Regions from separate parts of the Lawsonibacter sp. OA9 genome, predicted to be linked through region 3. Evidence: predicted binding sites of a transcription regulator. Region 3 holds the regulator's gene; each other region holds the start of a gene.

Region 1 (3,843 bases), 120 kb from region 3:
GTGGGCAACAGAATGGATGGGGAAAAAGAAAAAGCGGCCGCCTCATAAGCGGCCGCAGGGAAAAACGAATTACAGCAAAATCTGCCCATTGATTTCCAGATGGAACTGAAGGTGAAAGAACTCCGCCGCTTTACGGCACAGCACCATACGCTGAAGGAAGATCTCAAAGTAGTCCATGACAGCACAGACCTGGGTGTTAATGGTCAGGGAGAGGGTAACGGTTCCGGACACGGTGTCCAGCAGCACCTCGGACCGCTCCACAGCGTAGTTGACCCGGTCGTGGATGTCGAAGTTAATGACATCGTTGTTGCGCACCCGGCTGCGGCGCACATCGGTCTTGTCCGCCAGGATCAGGGCGGCAGCCACCGCGTTTACGGGAAAAGCGGTGGAGTCGTCGTGGTGGCCGATGGCGGTGATGACAGTGGCCACCTCCGCCGGTTCCATCCCCATTTTGTCCAGAATGCGGAAGGCCATGGTGGCTCCACTGATGGCGTGGTCATGGCGGTTGACCACATTACCGATGTCATGCATAAAGGCGGCGATCCGAGCCAGCTCCACCTCTCGGGCGGGATAGCCCAGCTCGTTCAGAATCCTGGCGGCTACGTTGGCACACCGGCCCACATGGGCAAAGGAATGTTCAGTAAAGCCGAGAGCGATCAGGGAAGCGTCCGCCTGGGTAATATAAGTGCGGATTTCCACGGAGTTTTGAATATCCTGAAAGGTGACAGACATAAGTAAAGCCTCCTTCATGCCGGCCGGTTGGGGGACGTTCTCATCCAAATGGTGTGGGTGACCCGCCGCCGGTAACTGTTACGCAGGGGGAACGGAGATGCCGCTTCCCCGTTGAAAGGGAAACACTGCGCTCCGGGGTGGAAATGTCCCTGTTTATACTATAATAATTATGGGCAGTTTTCAATAGTTGAAATGGGATAAAACTGGACAGGCGAAAAAGAGCGGACCAGAATCTAAAGACCCTGGTCCGGCAGTAGGGAAGGATGGGAGCGCTACAGGACCACAGAGATGTTGGAGAAGCATGAGGCATACTGGTCTCGGTCTGAGCTGTATGTTTAAGGAAAATCAAAAGAAAAAACAGGGGTCCATAGGTTTCAACCTATGGACCCCTGTTCTAGTAAAATATATATCAAAGAATATAACAAAATAGAATGTAGGGAAATTATTGCTCGTCTCCGTATAACCAGACGCAACCTTTGTCAACCCCCTCCACGGCGGAACGGTAGGCGGCCAACGCGCCCTTAACAGGGCGGTCGGGACGGCGAATCTTAGCTAGACGGGAGACAATCTCCTCCTCGCTTACTTCCAGATGGATGGTGTGGTTGTCAATATCGATCTCGATCATATCCCCGTCTTGGACCGCGGCGATGGGACCGCCATCCCAGGCTTCGGGGGAGACATGGCCAATACAGGGCCCCCGTGTCGCGCCGGAATAGCGTCCGTCGGTGACCATGGCACAGCTGGTGTGCAGCCCCATGCCCACCAGCATAGCGGCGGGGATGGACATTTCCCTCATGCCTGGGCCTCCCTTGGGCCCTTCATAGCGGATGACCAGGACGCTGCCGGGCTTGACGGCCCTATCTGCCATAAACTTGCGCAGGTCGTCCTCAGAGTCGAAGCACACAGCCGGCCCCCGGTGGTGGAACATCTCAGGGACCACGCCGCTCTTTTTCACGATGCAGCCGTTGGGGGCCAAATTGCCGTATAGCACGGCAAAGCTGCCGTCAGGATACAGGGGGTCCTCGACAGAGTGAATGATCTCGGCGTTTACTTTCCGTTTGAAGGCGGACAAAAATTCGCCCAGAGTACCGCCCATAGCCAAACGGGCATCCAGGTCCAAATACTGCTGGATCGCCTTGAGGGTGGCTCCCACGCCTCCGGCCTTGTAATAGTCATAGATATTATATTGGGAGGAGGGTTTGAACTTGGCAATACAGGGGACATGCTGCTGGATCTGGTCGAAATCTCCCATATCGAGCTTAATACCCATCACACGGGCCAGCGCGCATATGTGGAGCTGGGCGTTGGTAGATCCGCCGGTAGCCGCTACATGACGGAGGCCGTTTATCAGGCTGCTTTCCGTGACGATATCGCTGAACCTGACGTTCTCCTTCACAAGCTGAACGATGCGTTCACCCACATCCCGGGCCTGACGGTTTTTAGCCGCAGAGCAGAACAGCATGGTGGTGCTGTCGATGGGGCACAGGCCGATGACTTCGGCAAAAACGCCCATGGTATTGGCGGTCCCGTACATACTGCAGGTACCGCAGGAAAAGCAGATGTTTTCACGATAACGAGTGTAGGTTTCCTCACTGATCTTGTCGATATTCCGGGCGCCGATAGACTCCTTCAAATCAGGGGTCACATAGGTGCCCTCCTCCGCCTCATAGGGCACCATGCTGCCGGCAGTGAGAAAAAGGCAGGGTTTATTGAGCGCGGCGGCAGCCATAAGCATACCGGGGACGATCTTGTCACAGCTGCATAGGAAGACAAGGCCGTCAAAGCCGTGGGCGTTGGCCATGGATTCAATGCTGGCCGCGATCAAATCACGCTGGGGCAGGATATAATGCATCCCTGTGCCCTGGGCCATGCCGTCGCAGGGGGCGGGGACATTAAACTCCCCCGGTACGCCGCCAGCGGACCAGATACCTTCCTTTACGAACTTGACCAGTTCGCCAAAGCTTCGGTGACCGGGATTGACATCCGTGTAAGAATTTGCGATGCCGATGATAGGTTTGCGTAAATCCTTGATGCGGTATCCGCAGGAATTCATCAGGCCGGTGAAATAGCCCTCCTGGATATTATCAGGGTCATGGACCCCCTTCCAGTTTTCTGCCATCTAGGTCTTGCCTCCCCTAATTGAAATGATAATATAGTGGTTGCTGTGGTATGTGTCCGCTCTGATACAATATAGTATAGAGAAAAACTGATTCTATGTAAAACAGTTGTACTCTGTAAATCAACAAGTAAATACTTGTTATTAAATGCCGTGTATGTTACCATGAAAGGGGGGAGACAGATGACAAATAGTGAGAAACTCTTTCTGATCTTGGCGGAGGAGCTCAATTTCCGTCGGGCAGCGGCCCGTGCTTTCCTCAGCCAACAGGGGCTCAGTGACCATATCCGGCGGCTGGAGGAGTGCTATGGAACCCCGCTCTTCTACCGGCGTCCACGGGTGTCCCTTACTCCGGCGGGGGAAGCGGTACAGCGCACGCTGCAGCGGGTAAAAAATTTGGAGTCCGGGTTGGAAGCGGAATTGGCCGAACTGGAGGAGGGGGCTGCTGGCACCCTGAGATTAGGTACAAACTATGCAAGAGCCCGCCTGATCATTCCTCTGTTCTTTGTGCAGTATCATGCTCGATATCCGAAGGTGCGGCTCGAGCTGGTCCCGGGAGAGACCTCCGCAATGGAAAGGATGCTGGAGAACGGTGAGCTGGATGGATTTTTGGGTGTCAATACAGCTCTGCGTCCTGGAATGAAGTCGGTCCCTCTGGCTCGGGAGAGCATCTATTTGATTGCCTCCGTCTCCTATCTCAAAAAATACCTCGGACTGGAGAAAGAGGCAATAGCCGGCCTAAGGAGCGGCATTGACTTGAAACACTTTCAAGGCCTGCCCTTTGCTATGAATTATGGAAAAAGTACAGCCTTCCAGTTGATTGACCAGCACCTGGTCACAAATGGGGTGACGATAGACAATCTGTTGTCAGTCAGTGATTACAACGTATTAGAGGAGGCGTGTCGCACTGGATATGTGGCGTCCTTCTGTCCTCAAATATTTCTGCCTACCATTATAAAGGGGAACCGAAGCTGCCCAGAGGAAAGATTTCTCTG
Region 2 (3,843 bases), 1.4 Mb from region 3:
GCTGAGATCCGGTGGGAGCGCGCCGACGTCTACGATGGAGAGGGCGTGGTCCTTTACGCCCAGTCTGTGGAGAAGGCGGAGCGCCCTGAGGATCCCCTGGTATATTTCAGATAAGCAGAACGGCGCCCGGTACTTTGTACCGGGCGCCGCTTTTTTCTTCCCTTTTGGCCGGGAGCATCCGCAAACTCAATCGCTCTCCCTTCCTTATCAGAAAATACTTAGATACATCCGCTTAGACAACTCCTCCAACACCTTAATACCTGCCAGGCTGTTTCCCTTTCCATCCAACCCAGGGGAAAAGATACCGATTCCCATTCTGGTGGGCACCACAGCCATAATGCCGCCTCCCACTCCACTTTTGGCCGGCACGCCTACATTGACCGCGAAATCTCCTGAGCCGTCGTACATCCCACAGGTCATCAAAATGGCGTTGACATAGGTGGCATACCGGCTGGGGAAGATCCGCTCCTCTGTCTGAGGCAGCTTCCCACGGTTGGCCAGCACAAAACCGATGTGGGCCAAGTCCTTGCTGTTCACCGAGATGGAACAGGCTTTGAAATAGCAGTCCAGCACCTGTTCCACATCGTCCTCGATCATGCCATAGGTCTTCAGCAGAAAGGCCAGTGCCCGGTTTTTATTTCCCGTCCGCTTTTCCGACAGGTAGACCTGCTGATCCAGATCGATCTCCTGGTCTCCGGCCAGCTGCCTGGTCAGGTCCAGCAGGCGCCGGAATCGCTCCTCATAGTCCTTTCCCTTAATTAGAGTGCACATGGCGATGGCGCCCATATTGACCATGGGGTTCAAGTGGTCGCTGAACAAGGTCTGGTCCGTGACATTGATGGCGTCAAAGGGCTTGCCCGTGGCCTCTACGCCCACCCGGGATCGGACGTACTCCTCCCCGTTGTCCATCAGCGCCAGCAGCAGGAGGATAGGCTTGACCACGCTCTGGATGGTAAATCGCTTCTTGTAGTCCCCCGCCTGATAGTGCCGCCCGTCGCTGCGGAGCACATAAATCCCCAGGTCATTGGCATCTCCATTCGCCAGCTCCGGGATATAAGTGGCCACCTTTCCCTGCTGGGTATAGGGCCGGCAATCCTCCAGTAACTGCTCCAACAACTCTTCCATTCCCCATCCTCCTTGTATTTTTTCAACAGGAGCACTCCATTTTTATGGATTTATTATAGCTGACTTTCATAATAAAGTCAATGAAAGCATAAATTCTTCCCCGTTTCAGAATACATAGGTCAATGCGCAAAACAGTGGCATCTCGCGAAATGTCCAAGGTAGAAAGATTTTTCCTCTTGACATCTCGCTCCTTCTTACTATAATTGTATAGTACAAATGTTCTATATTTGTGTTGGAGGCGAACACCATGGAACTGCTAGACAAGCTGAATATCCTGGCAGACGCTGCGAAATATGACGCTGCCTGCACCTCCAGTGGACTGGACCGTGCAGGACGCTCCGGAACCATCGGAAGTACCTCCATGACCGGCTGCTGCCACACCTTCTCCGCCGACGGGCGCTGCGTCTCTCTTTTGAAGGTGCTGATGACCAACATCTGTATCTACGACTGCCTGTACTGTATCAACCGACGGACTAACGATGTCCGGCGTGCCGCATTCTCCCCTAGAGAGCTGTGTGATCTCACCATGGGCTTCTACCGCCGGAACTACATCGAAGGTCTGTTCCTCTCCTCAGCTGTGGTTCGGAATCCGGACTATACCACCGAATTGATGATTCAGACTCTCCACCTGCTGCGGACAGAGCACCGCTTTGGGGGCTATATCCACGCTAAGGCCATTCCGGGGGCCGATCCCCTCCTCACCCACCAACTGGGCCTGCTCGCCGACCGGTTGAGCGTCAATATCGAATTGCCCAGTGCCAAAAGTTTGGCCCTTTTGGCACCGGACAAGAAAAAGGAGGCCCTTTTGGCCCCAATGAAGCAGATCCGGGATGGCATCTCCCTATCCAAGCAGGAGTTGAAACTATACCGCCATACCCCCCGCTTCGCTCCCGCGGGACAGTCCACCCAGATAATCATAGGGGCCACGCCGGAGAGTGACCGGCACATTCTCGCCCTCACCCAAGGACTTTATGACCGATATTGTCTAAAGCGGGTCTTTTTTTCCGCCTATATGCCCGTATCCACCAGCCCTCTCCTCCCCTCTTTCCAGGACTTTAAGCCCCCGCTCCTACGGGAGCACCGGCTGTACCAGGCGGACTGGCTGCTCCGCTTCTACCACTTCCGGGCAGAGGAGCTGCTGGATGAGAGCCAGCCTGATCTGGATCCCAGGATGGACCCCAAGTGCTGCTGGGCGCTGCGGCATCTGCAATTTTTTCCGGTAGAGGTGAACCGGGCCGACTACGAGGCCCTTCTCCGGGTGCCAGGTATCGGGGTAACAAGCGCCCGGCGTATTCTCACCGCCCGACGGGTGGGTCCACTGACCTTTGAGGGTCTAAAGAGGTTGGGCGTGGTACTGAAACGAGCCCAGTACTTCCTCACCTGTTCCGGTCGTTGCCTGGAGGGACTGCGGGTCAGCGAGGACGGCCTGCTGCGCCACCTGCTCGCTTTGGAGCCCCCCGCTCAGACCTCTCCCATGGGCGAGCAGCTGTCTCTGTTCGACCAAGCTGTTTGAAGCGGGCTACTCCATACTATTCAGGAGGTGATCTCATGCCTTGGACCCAAGTATGCTGCCACTATGACGGCACCTTTTCTGGTTTTCTCACCTGTGTTTTTGAAACTTATGTCAACCAGGAAGAACCAGTTGAGTTCCGCACACCGGAGGACCCCTGCTGCTCTCTGTACCCCCAGAGAACCATTATCACCGTGGAGGAGCACGCCCAGCGTGTATACCGCTCCTTCTCCCCCAAGCTGGGGCATGAGGGGCGGGAACTGGCCGCTCGCGGATTTCTCACTTGTCTGCCGGAGAAGGAGCTGTGGCTCTGGAGGCTTATCCGCCTGGGCTATGAGCGGGGCCCGGCCTTTGTCCGGGATCTGACCGACCCGACTGTGGACAAGGTACGGAAAGCGGTCCAGCAACTGAACAACGAGGCGCACCTATACACTGGCTTTGTCCGCTTTTCCGACCAGGGCGGCGTGCTGGTCGGAGAGATTGAGCCCAAGAACCGGGTCCTCCCCCTACTTCGTCCCCATTTCTGCTCTCGATATCCCCAGGAGCGATTCGTCCTCCACGACCGCACTCATGGCGAGGCGCTGTTCCACCAGCCGAACCAGTGGGCCATCCTGCCAGTGGAAGATTTTCATCCGGGGCCGGCCGGCGAGAGCGAGCTGGCCTACCGCCGCCTGTGGAGATCCTTCTATGATGCGATCTCCATCCGGGGACGGGAAAATCCCAGGTGCCGCATGACCCAGATGCCTAAGCGGTATTGGGGTATGATGACCGAGTTCCAAAAGGAGTGGGACCGTGCCCTGCCGGAGGTCCATGGCTGACCTTAACGCCAGTGCAAGCTCTGACAACACCCTCCGTGGCTGCCGTAAGGCCGCCCCTTGTTTCTCGCCCTATTCCGTGGTATCATTGTCCCTGCCGCCGGTGATGCTACGGCGAGCTTGCCCGAATATGGGCATCTTAGGAGGACAGCACCATGAAGCTTGCCATTGGAGCGGCTCCGCGCAAAGTCTGACCGGGCGGATTTGCGTGGAGCGTGTATTTTCTCATTCCTTACCGCCCCTGCCGGACTTTGCGCCTGTTTTATCCCTATAAAACAAAAAAGGAGCAAAGTCCCATGTCATCTGTCTTTTCTTTTATTGGTGAGCTGAAGTCCTTTCTGATCCTTTGGTTCACCCAGTTGCTGTCCACTCTGGGCAGCTCCATGACCAGTT
Region 3 (3,843 bases):
CTTTGCCGTAGGCCGTACCCAGGAGCTGCTCTACTTCCTCCGAGAGATCAAAAATGAGGGGATGGTCAAATCGGTCCCCAACTTTACCGTCTGCGTGGACTCTCCCCTGGCCGCTGAGGCCACCAAGATCTACGCTGGCGATCTTCACGGCTACCTGGACGAGGAGGCAATTGCCGTCCTGCAGGGTGGCGACAACCTGTTCACTTTCCCCGGCCTGACCCTGACCCAGTCTACCGAGGAATCCAAGGCTCTCAATATGGACAAGAGCTCTAAAATCATCATCTCCGCCTCCGGTATGTGCGATGCCGGCCGCATCCGCCACCACCTGAAGCACAACCTATGGCGCCCCGAATGCGCTGTGGTCTTTGTGGGCTATCAGGGGGAGGGCACTCTGGGCCGCCGTCTGCTGGAGGGGGCCAAAAGTGTAAAGCTTTTTGGTGAGGAGATCGCCGTCCGGGCCCGGATCCTGAATTTCCCCGGCCTGTCCTCTCACGCCGACCGGGATCACCTGCTGGACTGGATCGGCCATTTCTCCCCCAAGCCGGACCAAGTGTTCGTGGTACACGGGGATAGTGAGATCACAGACCTCTTTGCAAATGATTTGAATGAGCGGGGCATCCCCGCCCACGCGCCTCTCTATGAGGAGGTCTATGATCTGCTGGGAAATCGTATGCTGGCAAAGGGCGTTGTTCTGGAGAGCAAGCGGACCACAGGCGGCGCCTCCGCTCCCTCCGCCGCCTTCCTGCGGCTACAAGATGTGTCCAAGGACTTGGCCGACCTTATCAGCCGCAGCCGGGGCCGTTCCAACAAGGATCTGTCCAAGCTGGCCGATCAGCTTCGGCAAATCATGGACAAGTGGGAATAGAGAGGCGTTTGAGCCGCCGCGAGCAGCGCGGATGGACCGGAGCGAAGGTTCGCTCCTGCTGGCAGCGGCGCCCTTCCCCAACTATGACAGTAAGAACGGAGAGTTTTTATGGAGATCGACCGCAGAGAACTGAAAAGGCAGGCTAGGGAGGCCATTCGGGTCTCCCGTCCTTCCTTCTGGGTGGTCACCTTGGTATATCTGCTGATGACCACTGGTGTTTCCACACTGGCCGGCCTGCTTGTTCCGGCCCCGGACACAGGAAACATCAGTCTGCCGGCTTTGTTCCTTTCCATCCTCCTCTCCCTGTACTCCACGGTAGTTGGCTTTGGCTTTACGCTATGGTCCATGTGGACCTCCCGGAAGCTGTCTCCCGGACTGGGCGCCCTAGCCGATGGCTTCTCCGTGGCCCTGCTGGTTATCATGACCTCCATTCTGATCTTTCTCCACACGCTGGCCTGGTCCCTGCTGTGCATCCCCGTCGTCTGGCTGGTCCTAATTCCGGTTCTTCTCTCCCCAGGCCTCTCCTTCCTTGTGATTCCCGTTCTAATTGCCGGCATCATGATTTTCTCTTATTGGGTCTCTCTGCGCTACGCCCTGGCCTACTATTTGCTGGCCGACCACCCTGACCATGGGGCCTTCGCCGCGGTCCGCCGCAGTGTGGAGCTGACGCGGGGATGGAAGTGGGAGATGTTCAAGTTGTTTTTCTCCTTTCTCGGCTGGGAACTGCTGGATCTACTTCTGTACACGCTGGTCCTGGTCCAAGTGCTGGTCCAAGGAGGTTTTTTCCAGTCTCTTTCCCTGGAGCACTACGGAGCGGCCTATGTGCTCTATCAGATTATCCTCTCCTATCCCAGCTCCGCCCTTCTTCTCCTGCTGGCCTCCATCCCGGTAAAGCTGTGGCTCTATCCCTACCGCTCCGTGACCATGGCCGGCTTCTACGACGCCCGGCTGCGCCTCCAGCGGGAGGGTTCTGTGGAGATGCCCCCTCTCTGAACATCCAAAGCTACCCGCCAGGACCTCTAGGTCCTGGCGTTTTTTTAGAGGCTTCCTTATTTTTGGAACATTCGTTTGACATTCGTACAAATGTATGATAAAATACATCTAAATTTTAGTATGTAATTTTCTGTCCGTCTGCCGAAAGGAGCCCTTGCCATGGCCAAACTGACCGCCAAGCAGCAGCAGATCTATGACTATATCCTCTCCTTTACCAATCAGCACGGCTATCCCCCTTCGGTCCGGGAGATTGGCGCGGCTGTGGGACTGAAATCCCCCTCCACCGTCCACTTCCACATGAAGGGGCTGGAGGAGGCCGGTGTCATCGTCAAGGCAGAGGGCAAGACCCGCGCCATCTCCCTGCCGGGGGCATCCATGGGCCCGGTGGCAGAGGAGGAGGACCCCCACGCCAACCAAATACCCATCCTTGGCAATGTAGCCGCCGGCACCCCTATCCTGGCCCAAGAGTGTATTGAGGACTACCTCACCTTCGACACTGCCGGTCTGTCCGGGGAGCACTTCGCCCTCACGGTCCGGGGCGAGTCCATGCTGAACGCCGGGATTCTGCCCGGTGACCTGGTGGTGGTCCACCGCCAGCAGGAGGCCCGGAATGGTGAGATCGTAGTGGCCCTTTTTGAGGATGAGGCCACCGTCAAAACCCTTCATAGAAAAGACGGCCGCACCTGGCTTCTTCCCCAAAACCCTGATTACCCGCCTATCGACGGCACCAAAGCCGAGATAGTTGGCAAGGTGGTGGCGGTAGTCCGTCGGTACTAATTTTGTCCCCCTGCGGCCGGTCATGCTCCCCATGGCCGGCTTTTTTCGTTGACAATCCCAGGTCCTGTCCAGTATACTGAACAGGCAAACAGAGGGAGGCGAGAAGGGTCGTGACCAAGAAGGAGCTTCTGGACCGCTGCGCCCGTGACGGGGCGGAGCGGGTGCTGCTGGCCCGTGTGCTGGACAAGCTGGAACTGGCTCAGGACCGGGGCATCCCAGCCCATACCCCCTTTCTCTCGCCGGGTGAACAGGCCTCTGTCACCGATTTACTCAACGCCTGGGGGCAGCCCCGCCATATCTTTTGGGGTGGCTTTCCCGGCGCAGAGCGGGCCCTGTGCGCCTTCCTCCCCGACTGGCAGGATGAGAACGACCTCCTGTTGGACCCAGAGGGACCGCTGGCCGCATTGGAGGCCGCCTTCCCTCCCGGTTCCGAGTTAAGCCACCGGGATATTCTGGGCTCCCTTATGGGCCTGGGGTTGACGAGGGAAAAGCTGGGGGACATCTTGCTCCCTGGCGACAGGACCTGTCAGGTGATCCTGCTCCGGGAGGTACTGCCCATTCTCCTCTCCCAGTGGGAGTCCGCCGGGCGTTGGCGGTTAAAGCTCCGGGAAATTCCTCTGGCTTCCCTTTCCCCTGGAGAGGCGAAGGTAAGGCTCATCCGGGACACAGTCGCCACCCCTCGCCTGGACGCGGTGCTTGCCGCCGGTTTTTCCCTGTCCCGCTCCAAAGCCATGGCCTATATCTCCGCCGGCAAGGCGGCCGTCAACCACCGGGAGTGTCTCAAAGGGGACAAGCTGGTGGATGTGGGAGACATTCTCACCTGCCGCGGACTGGGCAAGTGCGTGGTCCGGGAGATCCCCGGCCAGTCCAAAAAGGGACGGACCATGCTGGTATTGGAGAGATATATTTAAGCCGCCGGATAGGAGGGCACAGCTATGGCACACTATGAATATGAATTTGAGGTTCTGGCCCTCTCCGCCGGAGGGTACAGCCTGTTCGGCGGCGTCGGCATCCGGACTGAGGGCCACCAGGAAGTCATTCGAAGCCGGGCCGCCGCCGGCTGGCGTTATGTGGGCTATCTGCCCAGCGTTCAGCGGGCCTCTGGACATATTGAGACCATCGAGCTGGTATTTGAACGCGAGATAGAACAGGAATAAGGGAGGGAAAGGCATGGAGCAGAAGAAGATCGACCGCATCAATGAGCTGGC
Region 4 (3,843 bases), 1.9 Mb from region 3:
CAGGGCGGAATTGTTCTCTCCACCAGTGTGGGAGATCAGAATGCCGCTGATCCAGTAGGCGGCGTACAGCAGAAGAGCAGTGGTTAGGATATCCCGGGGGACCGAAGGTATTCGGTGGACCAACTGGTCCATATAGCCAAAGAGGGCTTTGCATCGCTGCGTCAGGGCGGACATATCTATTCTCTCTCCTTCCGGGACCCTGCCGCCACAGAGGAGCGGAGGCATTGGGCAAAAATATTATATCAAACCTGGCCCGAACCGTAAAGTACAGACACTGTAAAAAAGCCGAAGAAAAATCCGGATGAAAAAAGACGGCGATTTCTTGTATCTGGGGAGGAAAAATGATATAATAATACGATTTCCGGCCTGTGCCGGGCAAACTGGAGAAAAGAGGTCGAAACGATGACATACAAAGAGGAATTTATCACATTTATGGTGCGCTCCGGCGTGCTTACCTTTGGGGATTTTACCACGAAGTCCGGACGGAAGACCCCTTATTTCGTCAACACCGGGAACTACAAGACCGGGGCCCAGGCGGCCAAGCTGGGAGACTACTACGCCGCCTGCATTCAGGAGCATATGCCGGAGGGAATCACCTGCCTGTTCGGCCCCGCCTACAAGGGGATCCCTCTGGCGGTGTCCGCCGCGGCCTCTCTGTACCGGAACTATGACCGGGACCTGCCTTACTGCTTCAACCGCAAGGAGGCCAAGGACCACGGCGAGGGTGGTTCCATGGTGGGCTACAAGCCACAGGACGGAGATGATGTGGCCATTATTGAGGACGTGGTCACCGCTGGCACCGCCGTCCGGGAGTCTATCGAGCTGTTTAAGCATGTGGCCAAGGTCAACATGAAGGCCCTGTTCGTGTCGGTGGACCGGATGGAGCGGGGCACCCGGGACTGCTCCACCCTGGATGAGCTGCGCCAGGACTATGGTATCCAGGTTTACCCCATCGTTACCGTCCGGGAGGTCATCGCCTTCCTCCATAATAACCCTGTGGATGGCAAAGTCTATATTGACGACGAGATGAAGGCTAAAATGGAAGCCTACTTGGCGGAGTACGGGGCCAAAGCATAAACCTATAACCCCCCGTCCCCTTGGAGAGCATGGGGGGCATCAGGGGGTAACTGGTCCCCCCTGAAAATGCGGTGTGCGAAGCGCATATGTTTTTCCCGCAGGAGAAAAACCCGCATTTTGAATGGAGGCGTACCTGGCAGAGTACGGAGCCAAGGGCTGAGAGAGCCTTTGATTGGAGGTGCTGGAATGAACTGTCCATACTGTGGCGGATCAATGCTGGAAGGGACGTTCCACGACCGGGGAGACAGCTATATTCTACCGGCCGGGGAGGTGCCTCCCAAGCTCTGGACCAAGGCTGTCCTGAAGAAAAAGCACGCCATTTTGCTGCCTCCGGAGTCCTTTGGCGCTGTGTGGGCACAGCGGCCAAGTGCGTTCTGGTGCGGGATATGTAAAAAAATGCTGGTAGACTATGGGGAGCTGATGTCCCAGGTTGAGGGGCAAGGTACTGAGGGAAAGGAATAGGTCCCATGGCAGAACAAGGAAAGCACCGCCATGCCGGCCACCGGCAGCGGATGAAAACAGAATTTCTGACCCGTGGGTTGGAGGGCTGGCCGGACCACAGGGTGCTGGAGCTGCTGTTGTTTTACGCCATTCCCCAGGGGGATGTGAACGCCATCGCCCACGACCTGATCGACCGCTTTGGCTCTCTGGCCGGGGTGTTGGACGCCTCGGTGGACGAGCTGACAAAGGTGCTGGGGGTGGGGGAGCACACCGCGCTTCTGCTGCGGCTTATCCCCGCTCTGGGCAGGCGCTACCAGATGGACAGGAGCGACCTGGGAAAGATTATCAACAGCATCCACCAGGCTGAGGAGCTCCTGGGTCCCTATTTTTTTGGGGCGAGAAACGAGATGGTCTATGGCCTCTTCCTGGACAGCAAGCGAAAGGCCCTGGGTGTCCGACTGGTGTCAGAGGGCAGCATCTCTGCCTGTGACATCAATATCCGGCGTATTTTGGAGGAGGCGGTGGGTCTGCGTGCCTCCAGGCTGTATCTGGCCCATAACCACATCAGCAATCTGGCCCTTCCCTCCGACGCCGACTGGCAGGCCACTGATGTCATCCGCAGCGCCCTGCTGCCCGCTGGGGTGACGCTGGAGGACCATCTGATCTTCGTGGACGGGGACGTGGTGTCCCTGATGGAGACAGAGCGCCGGCAGGGCCGTCCCATGTATCAGCTGTTATAAGTACCCGCTCCTCCCCCTGCAAAAACGGTGGGAGGAGCGAAAAACTCTTGTGTTGGAACAAATGTTCTGATATAATGAGGAGTAATCTGTATAGACTACTGGCGAGGTGAAGGGAATGCCCAAATTTGAAGTGGTTTCAGAATATACCCCCAGCGGCGACCAGCCGGAGGCCATTCAGGCTCTGGCCCAGGGGATCGAGATGGGGCTGGACGAGCAGACCCTGCTGGGAGTGACCGGCTCGGGCAAGACCTTCACCATGGCCAAGATCATCGAGAAGGTCCAGCGTCCCACCTTGGTACTGGCCCATAACAAGACTCTGGCCGCCCAACTGTGCGCCGAGTTCCGGGAGTTTTTTCCCAACAACGCGGTGGAATACTTCGTATCCTACTACGACTACTACCAGCCGGAGGCCTATATCCCCCATACGGATACGTTTATTGAAAAGGACTCCGCCATCAATGAGGAAATCGACCGTCTCCGCCTGTCCGCCACCGCCTCCCTGCTGGAGCGGCGGGACGTGATCGTGGTATCCTCGGTGTCCTGCATCTACGGCCTGGGCGAGCCGGAGGATTTTGAGAAGATGATGGTTTCCCTCCGGGTGGGTGCCCAGATGGAGCGGGACGAGATGCTGAAAAAGCTGGTGGCCATCCGCTACGAGCGCAACGACATCGCCTTTGAACGCAATATGTTCCGTGTCCGGGGGGACACGGTGGAGATCTGGCCAGCCTACTGGAAGGACACGGCCATCCGGGTGGAGTTTTTCGGGGACGAGATCGACCGCATCAGCGAGATCAATGTGGTCACCGGCACCTCCATCCGTCGGCTGACCAATATCCCTATCTGGCCTGCCACCCACTATGTCACTCCCAAGGAGAAGATGGACGCCGCTATCCAGGAGATCTACAAGGAGTTGGAGGAGCGGGTGGCTTTCTTCGAATCGGAGAACAAGCTCATTGAGGCCCAGCGCGTCAAGCAGCGCACCATGTACGACGTGGAGATGATGCAGGAGCTGGGCTACTGCTCAGGCATTGAGAATTACTCACGGGTGATTGAAGGCCGCCCCGTCGGCTCGCCTCCCCATACCCTGCTGGACTATTTCCCAAAAGACTTCGTTCTGTTTATCGACGAGAGCCATGTCACCCTGCCCCAGGTGCGGGCCATGTACAATGGGGACCGGGCCCGCAAGACCACCCTGGTGGACTACGGCTTCCGCCTGCCCTGCGCCTTTGACAACCGGCCGCTGAAATTTCCGGAGTTTGAGCAGCGGGTCAACCAGGTGGTCTATGTGTCCGCTACCCCTGGGGAGTACGAGCGCACCCGCTCCGGACAGATTGTGGAGCAGGTCATCCGGCCCACCGGTCTGCTGGATCCCCGCATTGAGGTCCGTCCCGTAGAGGGGCAGATCGACGACTTGATCGGCGAGATAAACCAGCGTACCGCCAGGAACGAGCGGGTGCTGGTCACCACCCTGACCAAAAGGATGGCAGAGGATCTGACCGCCTATCTCCAGGGGGCGGGGATCAAGGTGCGCTATATGCACCACGACATCGATGCCATGGAGCGCATGGAAATTATCCGGGATCTG

What was found. The regulator LexA, encoded in region 3, represses DNA repair genes until DNA is damaged. The targets are predictions, from matches to a motif close to CNAACANNTGTTNG.
Region 1: a site for LexA is predicted at 2,951-2,964, ahead of MCG44_RS12625 (dihydroxy-acid dehydratase). Genes of this name have one in related genera too.
Region 2: a site for LexA is predicted at 1,335-1,348, ahead of MCG44_RS06445 (putative DNA modification/repair radical SAM protein). Genes of this name have one in related genera too.
Region 4: a site for LexA is predicted at 2,313-2,326, ahead of uvrB (excinuclease ABC subunit UvrB). Genes of this name have one in related genera too.

Annotation. Positions count from the first base shown of each region.
Region 1 is NZ_JAKNTI010000022.1:2,347,646-2,351,488, reverse strand. Features, by position in the region: gene MCG44_RS12630 (HD domain-containing protein) at 70-732, opposite strand; gene MCG44_RS12625 (dihydroxy-acid dehydratase) at 1,175-2,851, opposite strand; gene MCG44_RS12620 (LysR family transcriptional regulator) at 3,032-3,843, shown strand, end outside.
Region 2 is NZ_JAKNTI010000022.1:1,111,303-1,115,145, reverse strand. Features, by position in the region: gene MCG44_RS06455 (GTP-binding protein) at 1-114, shown strand, start outside; gene glsA (glutaminase A) at 208-1,125, opposite strand; gene MCG44_RS06445 (putative DNA modification/repair radical SAM protein) at 1,373-2,638, shown strand; gene MCG44_RS06440 (TIGR03915 family putative DNA repair protein) at 2,674-3,453, shown strand; gene MCG44_RS06435 (MFS transporter) at 3,747-3,843, shown strand, end outside.
Region 3 is NZ_JAKNTI010000022.1:2,470,487-2,474,329, forward strand. Features, by position in the region: gene MCG44_RS13215 (MBL fold metallo-hydrolase RNA specificity domain-containing protein) at 1-865, shown strand, start outside; gene MCG44_RS13220 (DUF975 family protein) at 974-1,858, shown strand; gene lexA (transcriptional repressor LexA) at 2,018-2,635, shown strand; gene MCG44_RS13230 (RNA-binding protein) at 2,746-3,546, shown strand; gene MCG44_RS13235 (DUF4177 domain-containing protein) at 3,571-3,792, shown strand; gene MCG44_RS13240 (DUF896 domain-containing protein) at 3,806-3,843, shown strand, end outside.
Region 4 is NZ_JAKNTI010000022.1:587,720-591,562, forward strand. Features, by position in the region: gene MCG44_RS03895 (DUF4118 domain-containing protein) at 1-174, opposite strand, end outside; gene pyrE (orotate phosphoribosyltransferase) at 403-1,077, shown strand; gene MCG44_RS03905 (PF20097 family protein) at 1,264-1,539, shown strand; gene MCG44_RS03910 (JAB domain-containing protein) at 1,545-2,258, shown strand; gene uvrB (excinuclease ABC subunit UvrB) at 2,374-3,843, shown strand, end outside.